Regions from separate parts of the Shewanella sp. 10N.7 genome, predicted to be linked through region 1. Evidence: predicted binding sites of a transcription regulator. Region 1 holds the regulator's gene; the other holds the start of a gene.
What was found. Region 1 encodes sigma-54, which starts transcription at its own class of promoters, with help from an activator protein. Its sites were predicted from a motif close to GTTGGCACGNNNNTNGNNT; they were not measured.

Region 1 (7,670 bases):
CAAATGGCTCATCATAAAGGATCATTTCAGGCTCTAAGGCAATCGCTCTCGCTAACGCTGCTCGCCTTTGCATACCGCCCGATAACTCATTAGGGTTCATCTGAGCTGCGCCTCGTAATCCCACCGCTTGCAACTTCATCATCACCACTTTACGAATAATGCTTTCAGGTAAACCAGAATGCTCACGTAATGCAAAAGCCACATTATCAAATACATTCATGTCGGTGAATAAGGCACCACTTTGAAATAGCATGCTCATGCGTTTACGCAGCTCAAATAATTGCTGACGTTTGAGTTGGTGAATATTTTCACCACTGAATAATACTTCACCGCTGTCTGGGGTTAATTGACCACCAATTAATTTAAGGAGCGTCGTTTTACCGATGCCGCTGGGGCCCATAATTGCGGTAACTTTTCCCTTAGGAATGTTCAAACAAATATCATCAAAGATGACACGTGAACCACGATTGAATTTCATATGACGAATTTCAACCAAAGGGGATGTATTTTGTAATGAACTTGAATCTGACATAGAGGAAATAATAGCCTTCCTGGCCCGCAAGATGTAGATCTGAATTGTACGAAATTGTGTAAGAACCTACAACAAATCAATCACCATGAGTTACAATCCACAACAATTATCGCATCTGCTCATATTTTTGTTAAAATTCTGCACAAATATAGCTATCAACACTTTTTTTGGACAAACATGCTTTTTAATATCTTGATGCTAATCGCTGGCCTAGGCGTATTAGTTTGGAGCGCAGATCGCTTCGTATATGGCGCAGCCGCTTTCGCTCGTAACCTTGGACTGCCGCCAATGCTGATTGGTTTAACCATTGTTGCAATGGGAAGTTCAGCACCCGAAATGTTTGTCGCAGCCACAGCATCAATGGAAGGCATGAGCAATACAGCCGTAGGTAATGTGCTGGGCTCAAACGTTGCTAACATCACCTTAATTCTTGGTATTACCGCCCTACTTGGTGCTATTTCAGTGAGTTCTCAAACACTCAAAAGAGAAATACCGCTAATGCTAGCAGCGACTGTTTTAGCCGGTTACCTCATCCATGACGGCATGCTAACTCGTTTTGAAGGCGGTGTTTTATTAGTCGCATTTTTTGGATTAATGGGCTATTTCATTTGGCAAGCCATGAGAAATAAGCAAATAGATCCGTTATCTGACGAATCTGATGCAGAGATCCCTAAAAATGTACCCACATTACATGCTATTATCTGGATCATTGTGGGCATGATCCTACTGCCGCTTTCTGCCGATTGGATGGTGACTGGTGCTGTAGGCATTGCCAAGACATTTGGGCTTTCCGACTTAGTCATCGGATTGACCATTATTGCAGTGGGTACCAGTTTACCTGAGCTTGCTGCATGTATTGCTGGGGTGTTGAAGAAAGAAGACGATCTCGCCATTGGTAACATTGTCGGATCGAACTTATTTAATATTTTAGCAGTATTGGCTATTCCTGGGCTCATCGCTCCAGGTGAGATTGATGCGCAAGCAAGTAGCCGAGATTTTTATATGGTGCTGGGTACCAGTACCGCATTAGCAGTACTCGTTTTATCCAGTGGCGCCAAAAAGCAGCTAACTCGCTGGCATGGCGTCATTTTATTAGTCGTCTTTATTGCGTACCAGATTGTCTTATTTCAATCTCAATAACGGGGCATAAAGACTTTTATCTCACTAATGCTAATGTTTAATTAGTGTTAGAACAGAGCGAGAGACCTATGATAGATCAGAAACAATTGCGCCAATGGGGCCGCCAGGTCATTGATATCGAGAAAACGGCATTAGATAACCTCTATCAATATGTTGATTCCGATGAGTTTGGCCAAGCTTGTGAACTTATTTTGCAATGTAAAGGCAAAGTCATTGTCATGGGTATGGGAAAATCGGGCCATATTGGTAACAAGATTTCAGCCACTCTCGCCAGTACAGGCACACCAGCGTTTTTTGTTCACCCAGGTGAAGCAAGCCATGGCGATTTAGGGGCTTTGGCTAAAAATGATATCGTCTTAGCAATTTCAAATTCTGGTGAATCAAGCGAAATTCTCACTTTGCTACCAGTAATTCAAAGAATGGGCGTACCGGTTATCGCGGTTACAGGGAAACCTAACTCGAATATGGCGCGCTTATCGAAATTGCATCTTTGTATTGAAGTACCAGAAGAGGCTTGTCCGTTAGGACTCGCACCCACTTCAAGCACAACTGCAACATTGGTCATGGGTGATGCACTAGCTGTCGCTTTGCTTCAAGCAAGGGGTTTTACCCGTGATGATTTCGCTTTATCTCACCCAGGCGGCTCTTTAGGCCGCAAATTACTGTTAAAAGTGTCAGATGTTATGCATCAAGGTGCTGATGTACCTATAGTTAACAGCAGTGTCTGCATCACTGAGTCCTTATATGAAATTTCAAATAAAGGTTTAGGCATGACTGCTGTGACTGATGATGGCGGTCAACTTGTGGGTATATTTACTGACGGGGATTTACGCCGCGTGATTGATGCAGAAAAGAATTTACGTACCACAGCCATTGCCGATGTCATGACACCAAACTGTATTACCATCAGTGCCGATATTTTAGCTGCACAAGCATTGCAAATTATGGATGAAAAAAGCATTAACGGCTTAATCGTGGTTGATAACGATCAACAACCTGTTGGCGCACTAAACATGCTCGATATGGTTAAAGCAGGAGTCATTTAATATGTCTGAAACACAAGTTCATCAAGGCTTATATGGCCCTGTCAGTGATGACATTTGGCAGCGCGCTAAAAAAATCAAACTGCTTATCTGTGATGTTGACGGCGTTTTTTCCGATGGCCGCATCTACTTAAGTAATGCAGGTGAAGAACTCAAAGCATTTCATACTCGAGATGGTTATGGCGTCCGCTCAATTTTAACCAGCGGTATTCAAGTCGCTGTGATCACAGGCCGTAAATCTGCCATTGTAGAAAACAGAATGACAGCTCTTGGCGTCAGCCATATCTATCAAGGCGTGGATGATAAACTTACCCCGTTTAAAGACTTGCTGAGCATTTATAATGTCAAACCTGATGAAGTCGCCTATATAGGTGATGACATGGTCGACTTACCCGTCATGAAAGAAGTGGGTCTTGCGGTTTGTGTGGCAGACGGTCACCCTTTTGTAAAACGTCACTGCCAAATGATTACTAGTATAAATGGCGGCAATGGGGCACTACGCGAATTAACTGATCTGCTATTGGTTAGCCAAGACAAATTTGAATCGGCCCATGGAATGAGTATATGAGCCGCACCACATTGGCCATTTTAGCCTTCTTTGGCGCTGCACTGATTTTATATTGGCAAGTCCAAGTCAAGCGCAGCCAGATGGAAGCATCAAAGCTGCCTGATCCTGCTCGTCCTGAGTTTATAGCTAATGACCTACGTAGTACTGAATTTAACGAGCAAGGCTTAGTCCAAAGTCGTGTATCAGCAAAACACATGGAACATTTTCAGCAAACAAATGAAACCTTGTTCACTGAACCTGTTTATCTTGTCTATCCAGAAAATGGTGAAGCTGAGTGGCAATTAACTGCTGATTTAGGCAAGCTTAATAAAGAAACTGGCAAAGTAGTGCTACAAAATAATGTTATTATTGATGCAATAAACATCAATGAACCAGTACAATCTTTGACAACCACTATGTTGGCTCTCGATTTGAACACTATGATCATGACGTCTGATCGACAAATATATGTCACAGGTCAAGATTTTAATATACAAGGCTTAGGCCTTTACGCTGATTTAAATGCCGAAGAATTAGAGCTTTTAAGTCAAGTAGAAGGAACGTATGAAGCAAAGTAATAACCTTACTGTCTCACTACAACATTTTGTAAAGTTGAGCCTAGTTGGAATAAGCCTAATTGGAATGACTGGCGTTAACGCTAAAGAAGGCGATCTACAACAAGAGCTAAAAGTCGCTGCTGTGAGCCAAAAAGCAGACATTAAAAATAACCAAGTTATTTTCTTTGGCCCTGTTAACGTCACCCAAGGCACGATTAACATTAATGCAGATGAATTACGCGCATTTAGTGAAGAGTCTGGTGGTCAAAAAACCATGGTTGCCACTGGTAATCCGGCTACATTCTCGCAAGAGTTAGATGATGGTCGTATTGGTACAGCCAGTGCCAATGAAATCAGATATGAGCTAGCCAGCAGTATTTTAACCTTAAAAGGTAACGCTAAACTTGATCAAGCAGGTAGCCAAGTTACCGGTAACCTCATCAGTTATAATATTGAAAAACAGCAATTGATTGCTGAAAGTACTGGCGACGGAAAAGACCGAGTCATCACAATTTTCCAGCCTGAAAACTACCCTGATTTAAATGAATCGAAAGACACTTCAGAGCAACCAGATAGCGCCTCATCTGAGCCTGTTTCAACAGAAGAAGTCACAGAGCAAGCACCTGAAGAAACAGCTGAGAAGTTAATTGAAAATCAATCTGATGCCGCTATCGAAAACACTGAAAATGGTTTGGATTCGGCAGCAGCAACTGAAGCTGAAACACCTTCAATAGCTAAGCCTGCATCAAGTGATGAACAATCAGCTTCAGATGCATTACCTGAAACACCAGCGCTAGAGCAAACTCAATAATGACCCAAATTACCTTAACAGCTGAAAACTTGGCTAAAAGCTACAAAAGTCGCCAAGTGGTCAAAAATGTCAGTCTTACCGTTAAAACTGGGCAAATTGTTGGGCTATTAGGGCCAAATGGTGCAGGTAAAACCACCACCTTTTATATGGTCGTTGGCTTAGTTAAAAGTGATAAAGGCCGCATATTAATTGATTCTGACGACCTCACGGCAGATCCAATGCACCTGCGTGCACGCAAAGGTATTGGCTATTTACCACAAGAAGCCAGTATTTTTCGCAAGTTAACCGTACACGATAATATTATGGCGGTGTTGCAAACCCGCAAGAGTTTAACGACTGAGCAGCGCATCGAAGAGTTAGAGCACTTATTAGAAGAGTTTAATATTACTCACATTCGCGATAGCCAAGGTATGGCATTATCGGGTGGTGAACGTCGACGTGTTGAAATCGCACGCGCATTAGCGGCAAATCCTAAGTTCATTCTGCTAGATGAGCCTTTTGCCGGTGTCGATCCTATCTCTGTGATAGATATCAAGAAAATTATTCAACAATTAAAAAATCGTGGACTTGGAGTACTCATTACCGACCATAATGTTCGTGAAACGCTTGATGTATGTGAGCGCGCGTATATTGTTAGCCACGGTGATTTAATTGCAGAAGGCACGCCTGCTGAAATCTTAGACAATCAGCAAGTCAGGTCAGTATACTTAGGTGAGCAATTCAAGCTATAGTTAGCATTCTTTAGTGCACAATATGGCATGTCGCGACCAGTATCAGTCCCACTTTTTAGTGCAATGTTCTAGACTGAACTTAAGCCAAGCTTCAGCTTAAGCCTAGAAGCAGTTTAAAAAGGTGCTAGACCCACACAATTGTTAGTCGCGACGATGAAACTCAATTAGGGATAAGCGGTAAATGAAAGCCTCACTCCAACTTAAAATGGGTCAACACCTGACTATGACCCCACAGTTGCAACAAGCCATTCGCTTATTGCAACTTTCCTCATTGGAGCTACAGCAAGAAATTCAACAAGCACTTGACTCAAATCCACTCCTTGAGCTCGAAGATGAGTTTGCTAAAGCAAAAGAACCAGTAAAAGAAAACGCCCAGCAAACCGATACTGATTTTAGTGATAACAGCCAAGTGACTGTTGAAAAAGACACCTCAACCGTAGACACCACTGAATCGTTGACCAAAGAATCCATGCCTGACGAATTACCAATGGATACCACATGGGATGAAGTTTACACAGCATCCCCAAGTTCAGGTTCTGGCGCAGTGGCTCGTGATGACGATATGCCTTTTCAGGGTGAAACCACAGAAGGCTTATATGAGCATTTAGAGTGGCAAAAAAATCTCACCCCTTTTTCTGAAAACGATCTGGTAATTGCCACAGCGATTATCGATGCCGTTGATGAACGTGGTTACTTAACCCAAACAACTGAAGACATATTGCAAGCTTTAGGCCTAGAAGATATTGAACTCGATGAAGTTGAAGCTGTACTCAAACGAGTTCAGCATTTTGATCCAGTAGGCGTTGCAGCAAGAGATTTAAGCGAATGCCTGATGATTCAGCTGGGCCAATACCCTAATGAAATACCTTGTATCGATAACGTTAAGCTACTGATTGCAGAACACCTAGACTTAATTGCAGGCCGCGACTTTAGATTATTAATGCGTAAAACCAAGCTTAAAGAAGATGATTTACGCGAAGCGATTCAATTTATTCAAACGCTTAACCCACGTCCAGGGTTACAGATCACTCCTATTAAAGATGAATATGTCATTCCAGATGTGACAGTGTTTAAAAAGAGTGGCCGTTGGGTCGTTGAGTTAAATCCAGATAACATGCCAAAAATTGGTGTGAATCAGCAATATGCAGCAATGGCAAAAGGCTCAGCAAACCAATCAGACAGCCAATTTATCCGTGGTCATTTGCAAGAAGCAAAATGGTTTATCAAGAGTATTGAAAGCCGTAATGAGACACTATTAAAAGTGGCTAATTGTATTGTGCAATTTCAGCAAGGCTTCTTTGAGTTTGGCGAAGAAGCAATGAAGCCAATGGTACTTAATGACATTGCTGAAGCCGTTGAAATGCATGAGTCGACGATTTCGCGTGTCACGACACAAAAGTATATGCACACCCCTAGGGGACTTTTTGAACTAAAATATTTCTTTTCAAGCCATGTGAGTACTGATGATGGCGGAGAGTGTTCTTCTACTGCAATTCGCGCATTTATTAAAAAGCTTGTTGCCGCAGAAAACCAGCAAAAGCCACTTAGCGATAGTAAAATGGCGACGCTATTGGCAGAACAAGGGATCAATGTTGCTCGGCGTACGATCGCCAAATATCGTGAAGCAATGCTCATCCCTCCCTCAAACCAACGCAAAAGCCTATAAGCCTTTGTTATTGGAGGATGATCTATGCAAATTAACCTGACTGGGCACCATGTGGAAATTACTCAATCTTTACGTGAGTATGTACAAACTAAGTTTTCAAAGCTTGAACGACACTTCGAACAGATCAATAATGTTCACGTTGTGCTCAATGTTCAAAAGCTGCAACAAATTGCAGAGGCAAAATTACACCTCAAAGGAGGTGAAGTTTTTGCGGTATCACAGAACGCTGATATGTATGTTGCAATTGACGCCCTGATCGACAAATTAGATCGTCAGGTAATTAAACACAAAGAGAAGTTAATTAAACACTAACGATGGAACTTCGCACCATTCTGCAGCCGGCGTGCACTACCTGCGCCACGCCGGGCAGTAAGAAAAAAGTACTGGAACTTATCAGCGATTTAATGGCTGCCCAGTACCCAACCCTATCTTCACAGGCTATTTTTGAAAGTTTAATAGCACGTGAAAAAATGGGTAGTACAGGTATAGGAAATGGCATTGCGATTCCTCATGGTCGATTAACTGATATCGAAGAACCGATAGCAATTTTGATCAAGTGTGAAGAAGGCATTGAGTTTGATGCTATCGACAAGAAACCCGTGGATATATTATTTGCGCTGTTAGTTCCTTCTGATCAATGCCA
Region 2 (7,670 bases), on a different contig from region 1:
GATTTCGCCTAACCAACTTGGGATCCTGTTGCCTCTAAAGTTTATCAATTGATTTTTATGGTCTAGTTTTTCTTCGGCGTGCATATGCGCAAAACTAAACTCTGACATGCTATTAATCACTGCGCCATATTGTTGTGACAGGGCTTGTTCAAAATTGGCTAATTGACCATAGCGCAATTGGGAGCGATCTCGCATGGTAGCTTGTGGAATCATCAGTGCCGCTTTAAGTTGCTGGCTGTGACATTGCTGAACGACCTTCTGTGATTCGAGGTTTAGCCTTAATGAGACAGTAATATCAGTTGAGGTGATAATTTCTGATACCACTTCAATATTTTTAGCCTCACCCATGCGTTGTACTTGAAATGCATTTTGAGTCAAGTTGCCTTGATTAATGGTTTGACGGCTATTGAAGTTCACTCCAGCTTTTAAGCTGGCATAGTTTAATGCTTGATTTATTGCGGCTTCACGGGCTTTATCAATATTGCCATCGACAATGCTCGCTTGACCTGATACTTCGATTCTTTGTGCAAAAGCGACGTGACTGATACTGGCCAATTGCAGTACAAGCACTGAAAAAAATAATAATTTAATGTTTAAATTCGGCATGTTCAGTTTCACTTTTTACAAAATAATGAAGATATCAGTGCCAACTTAATGACTTTTAGACACCATTTTTATGAGTCTTTATAGCAAAGCAATAATTGTGCCCTTTGTGTATCTGTGGCTTTGATAAGTGTGAACATTTAGAAAAGGCTCATCATGGCTAATTAATAGCGCTTAAATGATAAAGTTTTTAACTTAAGTGCCGATAGGGTTTCAGAGAGTGTGGCTATTAACATTGTTATGAGTGTGATGACGAACATGGTTATTAATAAAGTTAGGCCACTTGATACCCATTGAATGAATAAGGTTTGTTCACTGGGTTTAAACGATACTTTTCTAGATAACGCCAATGACAGTGCATGAATTGAGTTAAGGATATAAAGGCTATGCGTCAATTTATTTTATTACCCATTGCTTTATTAATGGCAGCTTGCGCAAGTGAGACGTCAAAGAGTGGCGATGAGTTAACCTATGCAGGGCAGCCTACTGACACTAACTCATGGTTTATGTCCGAACCAGAAGGTCAGACGCCAAAAGCATTAAGCTACGATATAGAAAAGGTCGGTTTAGCACCAAAGTCTCAAGTGAACACCCTTGCAGAAAAAATTGTCAATGAACTGGTATTACAAAATGATAGCCTGCGTTCAGATCAACCTTTATTAGTGACGACACCTGTAAAAGTAGATGCTTTTAGTCAAACTGACGCTCTAGGTTTGCAGCTACAACAAGGTTTTGTTGCAGCATTTCATGCTCATGAATTTAATTTAGTTGATATGAATGTGGCTAATGCCATAAGAGCAACAGAACAAGGTGAGTTTATTCTCAGTCGCGATTGGAAGCTATTGCCGTCTGATTTACCCGTGTCCCATGTTGTTGTGTCGACAATGGCTACAACAACACAAGGAGTCGTGTTGAATGCCAGGATTGTTAATGTAACCAATAATCGAGTAGTTTCTGCTGTACAAACTTTTGTTCATACAGACAGTTTACCGGGTTACTTATCACCCTCTAATAAAGTTACCTCAGAAAATGGTTTGCTCTATCGTAATGAGCAATCTGGGGATGGAAAAGTGGCTGTGCTAGGAGAGAAATTATGAAAAAGCTTTTAATGGCAATGATGTCTGTCGCAGCATTATCGTTAGTCGGTTGCTCAAGTAATGATAAATATGTTCAGTGGGAAACAGAGGCGCCAGAACAGTTTCCAAAATTAACCGCGGTAGGTTATGCCCCTCTCGCGACGCAGCCAGCAAAAGAGCAATCTCATAAAGTGTTAATGGCGATGCAAGCGTCAAAAATTGCGGCGTATCGTGAGTTAGCAGAGCAGGTATATGGTCAACAAGTGGATGCTCATAGCCAAATGAGCGAGTGGTTATTAAATAGTGAAACCGTGTCGACTCAGGTTTCTGGCATGATTAAGGGGGCTAAGGTGATTAAAAGCTATCCCGCTGGTGATATGTATGTTACTGAATTAGAATTGGATTTTGCTCAAGTGTGGAACTTATATCAGCAAGACAATCGACCAAGAAAAATCAAAGAAGTCACTTATTTTTAGTGTTTAAATGTTGATTGAGCTATTACAAATAAATACAAGAAAGCCGCTGATAACAGCGGCTTTTTTATGGTTTTAATTCATGGGTGCAGAAATTGACGCTTACATTAGGCTTTTAGATTAGAGCCTAATGATGAAATGGTCGACGTTCGCCCTTTGTCATTATAAGTGAGGCTGGTAGCGTTTCGACTCATTTGCATCGCTTGAGAAAAGCGATTTAGGCTCGCAATATTCAGTTCAATCAAGCTGGCATTTTGATTATTAATGTCTTTACACTCTTCTAATATTACCTTGGCTTCTTCCACTTTCTGAATTAGTACAGTGTCAGTGCTAAGTAATTCTTTTTCAGGATGGTTAGCGAGCTTCTGATCATTCTGCTGCAGATTATTGAGACAGGTTACTTTCTCGCGGGCTAAAGCTAAAAGGGTATCTGCATCTTGATCTGTTAACGCTTGCTTTTCTGCAGATACAAGTTTTTTCAGCGACGACAAAGTGCCGTGCTGAAAAGATAACAGCTGTAGTAATTCATTCATAAGTTACTCTTCATAAAATCCACATTACATTTGTAATGCTTGATTAGCCAAGAGTCATTATGAAATTACTCTTGGTCGAAATTTAGTCCGCTCATGTCAGCTTCAAAACTGGCAATATTAGCAGCAAGCTTTTCTGGATCGACTTTATATCGACCTTCAGAAATCGCTGTTTTAATTGCATCAACTTTGCTTTGATCAATTTCAGGTAACGATGCCATTTTGCTCTGAGCTCCTTGCAGCTGTTGTGCTTGCGAGGTAATGCTGACCGAATCAGTTTTCACTGCTGCTGTATTACTGCTCGTTGACTCTGCAGTTTTTGTCGCAGCACTTGCGTCACGGTTAGTACGTAACTGAGTGTGTGAAGCTGTTTTTAGATTGTTAATATCAATTGCCATGTAAGGCTCCAGCGTAATTTATGGTATTCCTAACAGGGTATCGGCCATGCTGGAAAGAACTTTAGGATTATTTTACATCCGAACTTCAACTTCTCCAACACCTATGACAATAACATCTAGTTTCCTGTTTGAGTTAGAGTTTTTGACTCTAATGGTCTCTCCCACATTTCCGTCTCTTAATGCTTCACCGGCTGTTTTTATTTCAAAGCTATTAGTTTTTGCATATATGGAGACTGAATCACCTTTACATACAAAACATAGGTTATTATTGAGTAATGGGGCTTTGGCTGGGACTCGTCTTTTTGAGCGAGTCCCAATAATGTCGGATACACCCGAGAAAAACTGGCCACGAATACTGTGCTGATCAACATAATTTATTTCTATGGTGTCATTGGTGATGAGTTCGCCTTTCTCGATAATACTTTTAGCCGTCACTACAGGGTAGAGTACTTCAACTTTGACGGATAAATACATTTGCCAAGGGTAATCGTACTCAGGACTGATGCAACTTATCTTTACGGTATTGGTTCGGTTAATCGGTCTGTCGCTGGCCATTTCTACATTGATTGGCGGGTAGCATGATGGAGGGGTTAACCTTCCTTCAACACGTTGTGGCAAGATATTTATCTTTGCATCACTATTATATGAAGGACTATTAGCAATTTTTTTTGCCACAGTCTCTTTAGCTAACTCAGTAATGGTCGATAAAGAGTAGGTAATAGTGCTGTCTTCACTGGCGAAAGCCGGTAAAGAGGAACACAATATAATGAGTAGCCATAGCATTCTTTTATTCATTTTTAGTTTCTAGCCAGTATTGCCAGTATGTCTCTATACTTCTCTATTAACGGTTTAAATCTGTGGATTTAAACAAGAATATTAATTTAGTTGTTTATATGAGTCGCATTGTACTCATCAGTGAGTCAGAAGTTTGACTGTTCAACTATCAATATGGGGTTTTATTGTCATTGTTTTACATGAAGCAATAAGCATGCCCAGTTAGTATGTTGATAATCATATTGTCAGAAAATCGAATTTAGCGTGTGGTACAATTTGATGGTAATAGATTTACTGTCGCTTTAAATCATAAGAAAAACGCCCGGAAGGGGCTGTAAAATAAACAAGGCAGGGTTATGTCGAGTATTCTTGAATCAGTCAATAAACGTACCCAACTCGTTGGTCAAAATAGACTTGAGTTGTTACTTTTTAAATTGAATGGCCGTCAACGATTTGGTATCAACGTTTTCAAAGTAAAAGAAGTCTTACAGTGTCCACCATTAACGACATTACCGCGCTTAAGCCCAATGATTAAAGGTATTGCTCATATTCGTGGTTCGACTATTTCTGTGATTGATTTGAGTGCGGCAACAGGCGGCCGTCCTTTAACTTCAACAGAGAACTGCTTCATTATTATTGCCGAGTATAACCGCAGTATTCAAGGGTTCTTAGTCAGTTCTGTTGAGCGTATTATCAATATGAACTGGGAATCAATTATGCCGCCGCCACAAGGTGCGGGACGTAATTCATATCTAACAGCGGTGACTGAAATTGAAGGTGAATTGGTCGAGATTTTGGACGTTGAAAAAATCTTAGATGAAATCTCACCTGTTAAGACTGAAATCAGTAAAGAAGCTGATGAAGCGTTAACTATCGACCGTGATCAGCATTATCATATTATGGTTATTGATGACTCTGCGGTGGCACGTAAACAAATCATTCGCTCTTTAGAGTCTTTGAATCTGCAAATTGATACTGCAATTGATGGTAAAGATGCACTCGAAAAACTCAAAGCTATAGCAACAGAAATGGACAATGTCGCTGACGAAATTCCATTAATCATCTCTGATATTGAAATGCCTGAGATGGACGGTTATACCCTAACTGCTGAAATTCGAGATGATCCAAAACTAAAAGACATTAAAGTTGTATTACATACTTCGTTAAGTGGTGTCTTTAACCAAGCAATGGTTGAGAAAGTCGGTGCAAATGATTTTATCGCAAAATTTAATCCGGATGAGCTGGCTTCTGCTGTAAATAAACACTTAATTTTATAAGCATTATTATCATTCTCTGTCTATGATTAACTTAATAGGCAGATGAATGTTATCTATGAAACTGTAGCATCTCGTTAAGTTCATTAAAATGAATGTTTGAGTTAGCAAGTCAACATTGATAGCGTTAGATGAGTCAATCAAGTGACCGGTTCACACTGAAATTACTTGTAGGTAGTTTCTTTATAATAGGGTGTAAATGTGACGAATAAATCACTCGCTGAAGCAGAATATAATCAGTTTAAGCTTTTTTTAGAGCAGCACAGCGGCATTGTATTAGGTGACAACAAGCAGTACTTGGTCAGAAGTCGTTTAGCTCCATTGATGGGTAAACATGATTTACCCTCATTATCTGAAGTCGTTAAACGCTCAATGAAGCCAACTGAAAGACATTTACGGGCAGAAGTTATTGATGCCATGACCACAAATGAAACCTTGTGGTTTAGGGATAAATACCCCTTTGAATTACTTCATAATTCATTATTACCTGAATATAGCCGTTTAGGGCGTCCATTGAAAATATGGTCAGCTGCATGCTCGTCTGGGCAAGAACCTTACTCCTTAGCTATGACCATTCTTGAGTATCAGCAACGTAAGCCAGGTGCGTTACCCGGAAACGCGACTATTCAAGCAACTGACTTATCACCTTCGATGTTAGAGCGGTGTAAGAATGCAGAATATGACAGTTTAGCGTTAGCGCGTGGGTTATCTCCTGAACGCAAACGCCAATTCTTTGATCAATTACCGTCTGGTAATATGAAAGTTAAAGATAACGTTAAGCGATTAGTGAACTTTAGAGCGCATAACTTACTTGAAAGTTATAGCCTTTTAGGTAAATACGACATTATTTTTTGTCGTAATGTACTGATTTATTTTGCCCCTGAGGCAAAAGCTAAAATACTGCGGCAATTTGCTGCCGCTTTGAATCCTAACGGCATACTATTTTTAGGTGCGTCAGAATCTATCTCAGGTTTGACTGACGAATTCAATATGGTTCGATGTAACCCTGGTATTTATTATCAAAAGAAAACCTAATTATAATACATTGTAAATAAAGGTTTTTTATCATTTTCTATGCCAGCTTCTGCTGGCATTATTTTTTTTATCTATTTCGCATCTACTTCCTAAATATTTTGGCATAACCTTTGCTTTATTCCTCTCAGTTAGCTGATGGAGGCAATTTTATGGCGATTAATTTTGAAAATGGTTTGGGGATACATCAATACTCATTGGGCATTCGTGCTCAAAGGGCTGAAGTGCTATCAAGTAACATCGCCAATTCAAATACGCCTGGCTATAAAGCACGTGATGTAGACTTTGCGTCTGCCATGAATAGTGCTCGTTCTCATCAGCAAGGTTTACAAATGAGTCAAACAACTGACAAGCATTTTGATTTAAAGGCGCTTAGCCAAGAACATGTGCAGTTCCGCGTACCCAATCAGCCAGATACAGGCGATGGCAATACGGTTGACTCCCAGCAAGAACAAGCTGCTTTTATGCAAAACTCTTTAGAATATCAAATGTCATTGGGTTTCCTTGAAAGTAAGTTTTCTGGCATGCGTAAAGCGATTAGAGGAGATTAATCATGAGTCTATTTAATATTTTTAATGTGTCAGGTTCAGGTATGTCAGCACAATCAGTGCGACTGAATACGACTGCCAGTAACATTGCCAACGCCGATTCAGTCTCTAGTAGTGTTGATCAAACTTATAAGTCGCGCCATCCGATCTTTGAAGCTGAAATGGCAAAAGCGACGAGTCAGCAAAATAGTTCTCACAGTGTCAGTGTTAAAGGCATTGTTGAAAGTGATAAACCATTATTAAAGGAGTTCTCTCCTGATCATCCAATGGCTGATGGTGATGGGTTTATCTATAAACCAAATGTGAATGTGATGGAAGAAATGGCAGACATGATTTCTGCATCTCGGTCATATCAAATGAATGTCCAAGTGGCTGATGCAGCTAAATCTATGCTGCAGCAAACGCTTCGTATGGGTAAGTAATATGAAATTTGATGGAGGTAACAGATGAGCCTCGTAAATCCTTACAGCAGTCAAACATTGCCGCAGACACAGTCGAGCAGTACAAGTAGTGTAGCTTCAAATACAACACAAACGGCTACGACAGGTAATGCTTTTTTAGACAGTGTTGCACTTCAAGGAGAGCCTGAAACACCAGAGCCTAATAGCCAGGAGCTGACTCAAGCGGATTTCTTCGCTTTATTAAGCCAACAGCTGTCAATGCAAGATCCATTTAAACCTGTAGAAAATGACCAGATGATTTCTCAAATGGCATCTTTCTCGACGGTTGATGGCATCTCAAAATTGAATGAAGAAATCCTAAATCTAAATAACTTAACTAGCTCCAGCCAAGCGTTACAAGCATCTGGACTTGTTGGTCAAAAAGTACTTATTCCATCAGATACAGGGCATATCTCTAGTGAAAGCCCTGAAGTGAAAGGGGTGATCAGTACGCCGACACCGATTGATAGCATTACTGTGAATATCGAGGATGAATCCGGCCAAGTTATCAGAACATTCGAA

Region 2: a site for sigma-54 is predicted at 4,058-4,076, ahead of flgA (flagellar basal body P-ring formation chaperone FlgA). Genes of this name have one in related genera too.

What each region holds. Positions count from the first base shown of each region.
Region 1 covers NZ_JAJGZS010000025.1:26,258-33,927, reverse strand. Annotated here, with positions in the region: gene mlaF (phospholipid ABC transporter ATP-binding protein MlaF) at 1-532, opposite strand, end outside; gene LMH66_RS15525 (calcium/sodium antiporter) at 710-1,672, shown strand; gene LMH66_RS15520 (KpsF/GutQ family sugar-phosphate isomerase) at 1,741-2,718, shown strand; gene kdsC (3-deoxy-manno-octulosonate-8-phosphatase KdsC) at 2,720-3,283, shown strand; gene lptC (LPS export ABC transporter periplasmic protein LptC) at 3,280-3,840, shown strand; partial or broken gene lptA (lipopolysaccharide transport periplasmic protein LptA) at 3,905-4,357, shown strand; gene lptB (LPS export ABC transporter ATP-binding protein) at 4,630-5,361, shown strand; gene LMH66_RS15495 (RNA polymerase factor sigma-54) at 5,543-7,027, shown strand; gene hpf (ribosome hibernation promoting factor) at 7,052-7,339, shown strand; gene ptsN (PTS IIA-like nitrogen regulatory protein PtsN) at 7,342-7,670, shown strand, end outside.
Region 2 covers NZ_JAJGZS010000010.1:99,835-107,504, reverse strand. Annotated here, with positions in the region: gene LMH66_RS08530 (flagellar assembly protein T N-terminal domain-containing protein) at 1-606, opposite strand, end outside; gene LMH66_RS08525 (FlgO family outer membrane protein) at 990-1,700, shown strand; gene LMH66_RS08520 (LPP20 family lipoprotein) at 1,697-2,155, shown strand; gene LMH66_RS08515 (flagella synthesis protein FlgN) at 2,260-2,685, opposite strand; gene flgM (flagellar biosynthesis anti-sigma factor FlgM) at 2,751-3,080, opposite strand; gene flgA (flagellar basal body P-ring formation chaperone FlgA) at 3,153-3,875, opposite strand; gene LMH66_RS08500 (chemotaxis protein CheV) at 4,211-5,131, shown strand; gene LMH66_RS08495 (CheR family methyltransferase) at 5,330-6,163, shown strand; gene flgB (flagellar basal body rod protein FlgB) at 6,313-6,711, shown strand; gene flgC (flagellar basal body rod protein FlgC) at 6,714-7,130, shown strand; gene flgD (flagellar hook assembly protein FlgD) at 7,155-7,670, shown strand, end outside.